Regions from separate parts of the Streptomyces sp. JLBJ103 genome, predicted to be linked through region 1. Evidence: riboswitches for the same ligand, from Rfam matches in the RefSeq annotation. Region 1 holds a riboswitch; the other holds the start of a gene.
The links. A riboswitch is a leader RNA that binds a small molecule or an ion and turns the genes downstream of it on or off. The one in region 1 is predicted to bind thiamine pyrophosphate.
Positions count from the first base shown of each region.

Region 2: another riboswitch for thiamine pyrophosphate. It lies ahead of thiO (glycine oxidase ThiO); the one in region 1 lies ahead of AC4BEG_RS09085 (thiamine ABC transporter substrate-binding protein).

Region 1 covers NZ_CM177089.1:2,136,897-2,142,176, forward strand. Annotated here, with positions in the region: gene AC4BEG_RS09075 (ABC transporter ATP-binding protein) at 1-151, opposite strand, end outside; gene AC4BEG_RS09080 (ABC transporter permease) at 152-1,780, opposite strand; gene AC4BEG_RS09085 (thiamine ABC transporter substrate-binding protein) at 1,852-2,925, opposite strand; TPP riboswitch at 2,921-3,025, opposite strand; gene rlmN (dual-specificity RNA methyltransferase RlmN) at 3,077-4,183, opposite strand; gene AC4BEG_RS09095 (phosphatidate cytidylyltransferase) at 4,256-5,280, opposite strand, start outside.
Region 2 covers NZ_CM177089.1:5,865,368-5,870,647, reverse strand. Annotated here, with positions in the region: gene AC4BEG_RS25955 (NAD(P)/FAD-dependent oxidoreductase) at 86-1,267, opposite strand; TPP riboswitch at 1,499-1,613, shown strand; gene thiO (glycine oxidase ThiO) at 1,609-2,820, shown strand; gene thiS (sulfur carrier protein ThiS) at 2,817-3,017, shown strand; gene AC4BEG_RS25940 (thiazole synthase) at 3,132-3,875, shown strand; gene AC4BEG_RS25935 (SRPBCC domain-containing protein) at 4,191-4,649, shown strand; gene pknB (Stk1 family PASTA domain-containing Ser/Thr kinase) at 4,739-5,280, shown strand, end outside.

The DNA of each region.
Region 1 (5,280 bases):
CGGCCACCACCCGCAGCAGGGTGGACTTGCCGCTGCCGCTCGGCCCCAGCACACACACCGTCCGGTGCTCGGCGACCTCCAGGTCCACGGCGGCCAGGGCGTCATGGCGGCCGAACCTGACCGACACCTCCTCCAGGCGCAGCAGTGTCATTCAGAACTCCCCGGAACGGTCGGTGCGGATGCGCTCCAGCGCCACCAGGGACGCGGCGCAGACGAGCATCAGGATCGTGCTCAGGGCCATCGCCTGCCCGTAGCTGAGCTCACCGGCGCGGCCCAGGAAGCGGGCGACGGCCACCGGCAGAGTCGGGTGGCCGGGCCGCGCGATGAACACCGTCGCCCCGAACTCGCCCAGCGACACGGCGAACGCGAAGCCCGCCGCGACCGCCAGCGCCCGCCCCACCAGCGGCAGATCCACCTCCCGCCAGACACGCAGCGGGGAGGCGCCCAGCACGGCCGCGGCCTCGCGCAGCCGGTGGTCCACCGCTCGCAGCACCGGCAGCATGGTCCGGACGACGAACGGCACTCCCACCAGGGCCTGGGCCAGCGGCACCAGGATCCAGGAGGCGCGCAGATCCAGCGGGGGCTCGTCCAGGGCGATGAGGAAGCCGAAGCCGACGGTGACGGCGGAGGTGCCCAGCGGGAGCATCAGCAGCGCGTCGAAGCCCCGCACCAGCCTGCCCGCCCGCCGGGTGAGGGCGGCCGCCGCGAGGCCGCCCACGACCAGGGCGATGACGGTGGCGACGGCCGCGTACCGCAGGGAGTTCCCGACGGCCTCCAGCGGGGCCACGAAGAATGTGCCACCGCTGTCGGCGGACGACTGGAGCGCGCGGTAGTAGGTGAACCCGTAGCCGTCGGGCCCGTTGAGCGAGCGCTCCACCAGCACCGCCAGCGGGGTCACGATCAGCAGCGCGGCGACGGCCAGCACACTCCCCAGCAGCGTCCACTGCGCGGGCCCCTGGGGGCGGCGCGCGGTGCGGGCGGGGTCGACCAGCCGCAGGGCGCTCTCCCGGCGCCGTACGGTCCACGCGTGCACGGCCAGGACGCCTCCGACCGCCGCGAACTGGACGAGGGTGAGCACCGCGGCGGTCGGCAGGTCGAGCAGCTGCGCGGTCTCCCGGTAGATCGCCACCTCCAAGGTGGCGTAGCGCGGACCGCCGAGGATCTGCACCACCCCGAAGGAGGTGAAGGTGAAGAGGAAGACCATCAGGGCGGCGGCGGCCACGGCGGGCGCCAGCGCGGGCAGGGTGACCCGCCGCCAGGCGCCCAGGCGGCTCGCGCCGAGCATCCGCGCGGCCTCCTCCTGGCGCGGGTCGAGCTGGGCCCACAGCCCGCCCACGGTCCGTACCACCACCGCGTAGTTGAAGAAGACATGGGCGAGGAGGATCGCCCAGACCGAGGTGTCCAGCCGCACCCCCCACAGCTCGTCCAGCAGTCCGCCGCGGCCCAGCAGCGCCAGGAACGCCGAGCCGACAACAACGGTCGGCAGCACGAAGGGCACGGTGACCACCGCGCGGAGCAGTCCCTTGCCGGGGAAGGCGAAGCGGGCGAAGACATAGGCACCGGGCAGGGCGATCGCCAGGGTCAGCGCGGTGGAGGCGACGGCCTGCCAGCCGGTGAACCACAGGATGTCCAGGGTCGCCGGGTCGCTCACCACCTCCGGGATCCGGCCGAATTGCCAGTGGCCGTCGGCGCGCAGCCCCCGGGCGACGATCGCGGCCACCGGATAGGCGAAGAAGATCCCGAAGAACGCGAGGGGAACGGCCATCAGGGCCGGCCGCAGCGCCGCACCGCGCGGATCGCGCCGCCGAAACCCCGCGCCCTTCTTCTCCGTGGTCTCCGTGGAGCGGGTCCCTACAGGACGAGTGAGGACCATGTCTTGACCCACGGCTCACGGTTCTTGGCGATCTTCTGCGGGGAGAGGGTGGCCGAGTCGGCGATCTTCACTCCGTACCGGGTGAAGAGCTCGGGCAGTTCGACGTCCTCGCGCGCGGGGTTGACGTACATGTTCAGCGGAACGTCCGCCTGGAACCTCTTGCTGAGCAGGAAGTCCAACAGTGCCTTGCCGCCCTTGGGGTTGGACGCGCCGTTCAGCAGCCCGGCGAATTCCACCTGCCGGAAACAGGTTCCCGTGGCCACCCCGGTCGGCGCCTTCTTGGGCTTGGTCTTCAGCTCCGCCACCCCGGCGGGCGGGCTGGAGGCGTAGGAGACGACGAGCGGCTTGTCGCCCTTGCCACCCGCGCCGGAGAAGTGGTCGAAGTACGCCTGCTCCCAGCCGTCGACGACCTCGACCCCGTTGGCCCGCAATTTCTTCCAGTAGCCCTTCCAGCCGTCGTCGCCGTACGTGGCGGCCGTGCCGAGAAGGAAGCCGAGACCAGGAGAGGAGGTGGCCGCGTTCTCGGTGACGAGCAGGTTCTTGTAGGCGGGCTTGGTGAGGTCCTCGTAGGTCCGGGGCGGCGCCAACTTCTTGTCGGCGAAGTACTTTCGGTCGTAGTTGACGCAGATGTCGCCGTAGTCGACCGGGGTGACGCGGTGCTTGCCGGCGTCCAGCTGGAGCGCGGCCGGGACCTTGTCCAGGCCCTTCGCCCGGTGCGGCGTGAACAGGTCGTTGTCGAGCGCGCGGGAGAGCAGGGTGTTGTCGACGCCGAAGAAGACATCGCCCTGCGGATGCCCCTTGGACAGAATGGCCTGGTTGACGGCCGAGCCCGCGTCGCCGCCGGTCTGCGTGCGCACCTTGTAGCCGGTCTTCTCGGTGAACTCCTTGAGCACCGCCTTGGAGACCGCGAAGGAGTCGTGCGAGACCAGGGTCACGGTCTTGGAGTCCGCTTCGCCGGAGCCCTTCGAGTCCTCCCCGCAGCCCGCGAGGGCCATGAGGCCGAGCGAACCGAGGAGGGCGGTGCCGATGGCACGCCGGAGGTGGCTGTTCATGCTGATGCTGACTCCCTACGCCGGTATGACCCGGATCAGGTCCGAGGGTCTGCGGCCGTGCCGCACTCTCAGCGCCCTGAGCGCTCCCCTGTCGGAATGTTCATTTGTACGACGGTGCGATGTTTCGCGAAGGCACCGTATCAGCCGTCGTTCAGCGCTCCGTGGCCGCCAGCTGCCCGCAGGCCCCGTCGATCTCCTGCCCCCGGGTGTCCCGGACGGTCACCGGCACACCGTGCGCCTCCAGGGCGGCCACGAACGCCTTCTCGTCCTCGGGGCGGGAGGCCGTCCACTTGGAGCCGGGCGTCGGGTTGAGCGGGATGAGGTTGACATGCACCCGGTGGCCCTTGAGCAGCCGCCCGAGCAGATCGGCCCGCCATGCCTGGTCGTTGATGTCCTTGATCAGGGCGTACTCGATGGAGATCCGGCGGCCGGACTTCTCCGCGTACTCCCACGCGGCGTCCAGGACCTCGCGGACCTTCCAGCGGGTGTTGACCGGGACGAGGGTGTCGCGCAGCTCGTCGTCGGGGGCGTGCAGGGAGACCGCGAGACGGCACTTGAAGCCCTCGTCGGCGAAGCGCAGCATCGCGGGAACCAGCCCGACGGTGGAGACGGTGATCCCGCGCTGGGACAGGCCGAGGCCGTCCGGCTCGGGGTCGGTGAGCCGGCGGATGGCGCCGACGACCCGGTTGTAGTTGGCCAGCGGCTCGCCCATGCCCATGAAGACGATGTTGGACAGCCGGGCGGGGCCGCCGGGGATCTCGCCGTCCCGCAGGGCCCGCATCCCGTCCACGATCTGGTGGACGATCTCGGCGGTGGACAGATTGCGGTCCAGACCCGCCTGGCCGGTGGCGCAGAACGGGCAGTTCATCCCGCAGCCCGCCTGTGAGCTGATGCACATGGTGACCCGGTCCGGGTAGCGCATCAGCACGGACTCCACGAGCGTGCCGTCGAAGAGCCGCCACAGGGTCTTGCGGGTCGTGTCGTTGTCACAGCTGATGTGACGCACCACGTTCATCAGGTCCGGAAGCAGCCCGCCCGCCAGCTTCTCGCGCGCGGCGGCCGGGATGTCCGTCCACTGGGCCGGGTCGTCGGTGTACCGCGCGAAGTAGTGGCGCGACACCTGACCGGCCCGGAAGGGCTTCTCCCCCAGCGCCGCGACGGCCTCGCGGCGCTCGGCGGGGGTGAGGTCGGCGAGGTGCCGCGGGGGCTTCTTGGCTCCGCGCGGCGCGACGAAAGTGAGTTCTCCGGGCTTAGGCATGGTTCACCCAGTGTCGCAGACGTACGAACGGCCCCGCGCCGCCCGGGGCGCGGGGCCGATCGGCGGACCGGGTCAGCCTCCGCCGACGAAGATCACCATCAGCAGCCACACCACCGGCGCGGTCGGCAGCAGCGAGTCCAGCCGGTCCATGATCCCGCCGTGGCCGGGCAGCAGCTTGCCCATGTCCTTGATGCCCAGATCACGCTTGATCATGGATTCGCCAAGGTCACCGAGGGTGGCGCTGACCGCGACGGCGAGGCCGAGCAGCAGCCCCTGCCACCACGCGCCGCCGTCGATGAGGAACTGCATGCACAGCGCGCCCGCGACCATGGCGAACGCCACCGCGCCCATCAGCCCCTCACGGGTCTTCCCCGGGCTGATCCGCGGCGCCAGCGGATGCTTGCCGAACCGCCAGCCGACCGCGTACGCGCCGGTGTCACTGACCACGGTCAGCAGCAGGAAGGTGAGCACCCGCCACGCGCCGTCGTCGGTGTCGAGCATGAGGGCCACGAAGGTGGCGAGGAACGGCACGTAGAAGGCGGCGAAGACCCCGGCCGTGACATCCCTGAGGTAGTTGTCCGGCGGCTCGGTCATCCGCCAGACCAGCACCGCGAGGGCCGTGAGCGCCACCGCCACCCAGGCGCCCTGGGCACCGCGCACATATCCCGCGACGACCATGCCCACGCCGCCGACGGCGAGCGGCGCGAGCGGCACCCGGATGTCCTTGCGCTCGGCCAGCCGCGAGGTCAGCTCCCAGAGCCCGACGACCACCGCGACCGCTATCACGCCGATGAACACCGGCTTGTAGATGAAAAGCGAGGCCACGATGATCACGCCGAGGCCGACGCCCACCCCTATCGCGGCACGCAGATTCCGCCCCGCGCTCTTCTTCGACTGCCCGCCGCCGGTGCTCCGCGCGCTGTCGGAGCGCGCCGGATCGGGGGCGGGGTCGGAAGGCGTCGAAGGGCGCCCGGCAGACTGCCGGGGACCGGGCCGCTGCTCCCGCTCATCGCGGAAGAGAGGACCGCCCAGTCCAGCGGCCCCCCGGTCACGGTCGGCGGCATCGCCGGGTTCGCCGCCTGCGTGCGGCACGGTGG
Region 2 (5,280 bases), 3.7 Mb from region 1:
GGGCGTCCGCCACGCGGGCCACCCGCCCCGCCCGCGGGCCCCCGCCCCCGCGTCCCGCCGCGTCGGCCCAGCGGTCGGGAAGGGGTCAGGAAACGGCGGACTTCAGCGGAACCGAGGGGTCCGTGGCCCGTGCCCGGTCCAGCCGGGCACCGCGTTCGATCAGCTTGCGGCCCTGGGCCAGATCGCGCGGACGGCCGACGGCCAGCAGGGCGACCAGGGCCCCTTCGCGCAGCCAGCAGACCGCCCAGGACGCCCCGGCCGGATCGCCCCGCCACACCAGTTCGTCCTCCGCCGAGTGGTGCCCGGCGTACTGGATGAACCGCCCGAACTGCTCGGACCAGAAGTACGGCACCGGGTCGTAGACCGAGAAGCCGGTGTGCGCGGCCGTCCGGCTGCCCACGACGTTGGCGGCCACCGTGCGCGGCCCCTGGAGTGCGTTGTCCCAGTGGTGCACCAGCAGCCGGGTGCCGTACCGCGCGGAGGGGAAGGACGCGCAGTCGCCGACCGCGTAGACGTCCGGCACCGAGGTGCGCAGCCGCTCGTCGGCGACGATGGACCGGTCGTCGGCCAGGTCCACGCCGGAGCCCGCCAGCCAGTCCGTGGCGGGCCGCGCCCCGATGCCGACGACCACCGCGCCCGCCCGCAGCCGGGTGCCGTCGCCGAGCAGCAGCCCGTTCTCGTCCACCGCGTCCACCCGGGCGCCGGTGACCAGGGTGGCGCCGTAGTCCGCGTACCAGTCGGCCATGGGGGCGGCGACCTCGGCCGGGAGGGCACCCGCCAGCGGCCGGTCGGCGGCCTCCACGACGGTCACCGCACAGCCCGCCTCCCGCGCGGCCGTGGCGAACTCCGCGCCGATCCAGCCCGCCCCCACCACCACGATCTCGTGCTGCCGGGCGAGCACCGGGCGCAGCCGCTCGGCGTCGTCCAGGGTGCGCAGCAGATGGACGCCGGGGACACCCTCACTGCCGGGCAGGGGGATGGGCTCGGCGCCGGTGGCGATCACCAGGACGTCGTAGGGCACCGGCCCGGATTCGGTCTCCAGCCGCCGTTCGCCGCTGTCCAGCGCGGAAACCGTGACACCGAGCCGCAGCTCGATGCCGAGCGCGCCGAAGTCCACGTCGAACGCCGACCCTTCGGCCTTGCCGAGCAGTACGGCCTTGGACAGCGGCGGGCGGTCGTACGGCTGGTGGGGTTCCGCGCCCAGCAGCAGAATCTCCCCGGCCCAGCCCTCCTCGCGCAGCACGACGGCGGTCTGCACCCCCGCCATGCCCGCGCCGACGATCACCACGCGCTGTCCGCTGCCCACCGTGGAGGCCGTCTTCGTCGTCTCATCGCTCACACGATCACTGTATTGCGGTGCGCGGGACGGACCGCAGAGCGCGGGACGAGATCTACTGCACAAGATCGATTCAAGGCATACGGCAGGTTGTTGCCGTGATTCCCGGATCGCCCCGTTCTCCCTTCCGGGCTGTTCGAGGCTCGTACTAGGGTGGCGCCTCAGAGCACTCGCGGGAGTTCGGACGCACCGGGCTGAGAGGGAGGCTGGGGCGGCCTCCGACCGTATGAACCTGATCCGGGTCATGCCGGCGAAGGGAGGGGCGCATACTCATGCGCACATCGGGGATCCATGCGAGCACCGAGAGGACTGAACCGTACGACGCCCTCGTGATCGGGGGCGGCATCATCGGCCTGGTCACGGCCTGGCGGGCAGCCCAGCGGGGGCTGCGGACCGCGCTGACCGACCCGGCGCCGGGCGGCGGGGCGGCCATGGTGGCGGCCGGGATGCTGGGCTCCGTCGGGGAGTTCCAGTACGGCGAGCACGCACTGCTCGATCTCAATCTCGCGTCCGCGGCCCGCTATCCGGAATTCGTGGCGGAGGTGGAGGAGGCGGGCGGCCAGGAGGTCGGCTACCGCGACTGCGGCACCCTCATGGTGGCGCTCGACGCCGACGACCGCGCCCATCTGCGCGACCTCCATGAGCGGCACCAGCGCCACGGGCTGGAGGTGGAGTGGCTGACCGGGCGCGAATGCCGCCGTCTGGAGCCGATGCTGGCACCGGGCGTCCGCGGCGGGATGCGCATCGACGGTGATCACCAGGTCGATCCGCGGCGGCTGACGGCGGCCCTGCTGCGCGCCTGCGAGCGGGCGGGGGTGGTCATCCACCGCGCCCTCGCCGAGCGGCTGACGGTCACCGGGGACCGGGCCACGGGTGCGGAGCTGGCCGACGGCACCCGGGTGTCCGCCGGGCAGACCGTCCTGGCCGCCGGAAGTCTCAGCGCGCGGCTGGCGGGGGTGCCCCCGGACGTGCTGCCGCCGGTGCGCCCGGTCAAGGGCCAGGTGCTGCGGCTGACCGTGCCCGCCTCCTACCGGCCGTTCCTGTCCCGGGTGATACGGGCCGTGGTACGCGGCACGGATGTCTATCTCGTCCCGCGCGTCGACGGCGAGCTGGTGATCGGCGCCACCTCCGAGGAGCGCGGCTGGGACACCACGGTCACCGCGAGCGGGGTGTACGAGCTGCTGCGCGACGCCCATGAGCTGATCCCCGGCATCACCGAACTGCCGCTCGTCGAGACCTGCGCGGGCCTGCGCCCCGGCTCCCCCGACAACGGCCCCTTCCTCGGGCCGACGGCGCTGCCGGGGCTCCAGATGGCCACCGGCCACTTCCGCAACGGCGTCCTTCTCACCCCGATCACGGGCGATGTCATGGCCGAGGCGCTGACCGGCGGAGAACTCCCGTCGGTGGCCCGCGCGTTCACCCCGCACCGGCTCGACGGCGCCGCCCGCACTTCGTTCAACGCACCACAGGAGCAGCCCGCATGACCGTCTCCGTAAACGGGGAGCCCCGCGAGATCGTCGAGGGCACCACCCTCGACCGGCTGGTGGCCACCCTCACCCAGGCGTCCTCGGGCGTCGCCGCGGCCGTCAACGAGACGGTCGTACCGCGCGGCCAGTGGCCGGTGACGGCGCTGGGCGAGGGCGACCGCGTCGAGGTCCTCACCGCGGTCCAGGGAGGCTGACCGATGGCTCCCACGACGACGGACACCACAAGGGCCGGGGCCGGAACCGCCGGGGCCGGAACCGCCGCCGATCCGCTGACCATCGCCGGGACCGACTTCGGCTCCCGTCTGATCATGGGCACCGGCGGGGCGCCCAGCCTGGAGATCCTGGAGCACGCCCTGCTCGCCTCCGGCACCGAGCTGACGACCGTCGCCATGCGGCGGCTGGACCCCACGGTGCAGGGCTCGGTGCTCTCCGTGCTCGACCGGCACGGCATCCGCGCCCTGCCCAACACCGCGGGCTGTTTCACCGCCGGTGAGGCCGTGCTGACCGCGCGGCTGGCCCGTGAGGCGCTGGGCACGGAATGGGTGAAGCTGGAGGTGGTGGCCGATGAGCGCACCCTGCTCCCCGACCCCGTGGAGCTGCTGGACGCCGCCGAGATCCTGGTGGACGACGGTTTCACGGTGCTGCCGTACACCAATGACGACCCGGTCCTCGCCCGCAAGCTGGAGGACGTGGGCTGTGCCGCGATCATGCCGCTGGGCTCACCCATCGGCTCCGGCCTCGGTATCCGCAATCCGCACAACTTCGAGCTGATCGTCGAGCGGGCCACCGTGCCGGTGATCCTCGACGCGGGCGCGGGCACCGCCTCGGACGCCTCGCTCGCGATGGAGCTGGGCTGTGCCGCGGTGATGCTCGCCTCGGCCGTCACCCGGGCGCGGGAGCCGGTGCTGATGGCGGCGGCCATGCGGCATGCGGTGGAGGCGGGGCGGCTGGCCCGCCGGGCCGGCCGGATCCCGCGCCGCCACTTCGCGGAGGCGTCGTCCCCCGTGGAGGGCCGCGCGGCGCTGGACCCGGAGCGGCCCGCCTTCGGCTGAGCGGACTCGCCGGAGTCCGGTGCGGTTCGGGTGCGCCCCCAAGGGGCGCGGGGCTGTGTCGATGTGCGGCTCCGCCGCGTGGGCGCGACCAGCCACGACGCAACCGCAGACGGATGACGGCACCTCGCGGCACTTCCCGCGGCGCGCTTGGCCCGGCACGCCCGGCCAGCCCGGCATCCTCGGGCAGCCCGGCGCCCCCGGGCAGCAGCCCCGCCCAAGCCGCGAGCCCCCCGCGCCCGCCTCCACGGCCGTACCGGCCGTAGGCGGGGCATCCCGGAGACGCCCCGCCTACCGTGGAAGCCGGAGGTGGTCGCCGTGACCGTGACCGTGGCCGACCGGATCGAGCGCGAGGTGTATGTCCCCGCCCCCATCGACCGGGTGTGGCGGGTGCTGACGACGCCCGAGCACATCCGCGTCTGGTACGCCTTCGGGGGCTGTGAGCTGGAGCTGCGCCCCGGCGGCACGCTCCGCTTCCGCTGGGACGAACACGGGGAGTTCCACGGCCGGGTGGAGAAGGCGGTCCCGGACGCCCTCTTCCGCTTCCGGCTGGCCCATGAGCCGGACCGCCCCGGCACCGAGGCGGGCACGGCCACCCTGGTGGAGTTCCGGATCTCTCCGGAGGGCGCGGGCACCCGCCTCCGCCTGACGGAATCCGGTATCCGCGCCCTGGAAGTCTCCGACGAGGCCAAGGCCCAGCACGCCGAGTACGCCGCCCTGGCCTGGACCTCCGCCCTCGAGGAGCTGGCCGCCCTGGCCGCCGCGTCGCACAACTGACCCGCAGCTGTCACCGTTCGGCTTCAACTCCACTCCCACCTGGGGCTGGCGGTCGGAGCGGCCCGTACCGGTCCGTAAAATGCCCTCTCGTGGATACGACGCTCCAGGACCCCCTTGTCGGGCAGGTGCTCGACGGCCGCTACAGCGTGGAGGCACGCATCGCCGTGGGCGGGATGGCGACGGTCTACCGCGCCGTCGACACCCGGCTCGACCGCGTCATCGCCCTGAAGGTGATGCACCAGAGCCTCGCCTCCGACGCCGCCTTCGTCGAGCGCTTCATCCGCGAGGCGAAGTCCATCGCCAGACTCGCCCACTCCAATGTGGTCGGCGTCTACGACCAGGGCACCGACGGTGTACATGTCTATCTGGCGATGGAGTACGTCGCCGGCTGCACCCTGCGTGATGTGCTGCGCGAGCGCGGCGCCCTCCAGCCGCGTGCCGCGCTCGACATCCTGGAACCGGTGCTCGCCGCGCTCGGCGCGGCCCACCGGGCCGGTTTTGTGCACCGCGACATGAAGCCGGAGAACGTGCTGATCGGGGACGACGGCCGGGTCAAGGTCGCCGACTTCGGCCTGGTGCGGGCGGTGGACACCAACACCAGCGCCTCCACCGGCAGCGTCCTCGGCACCGT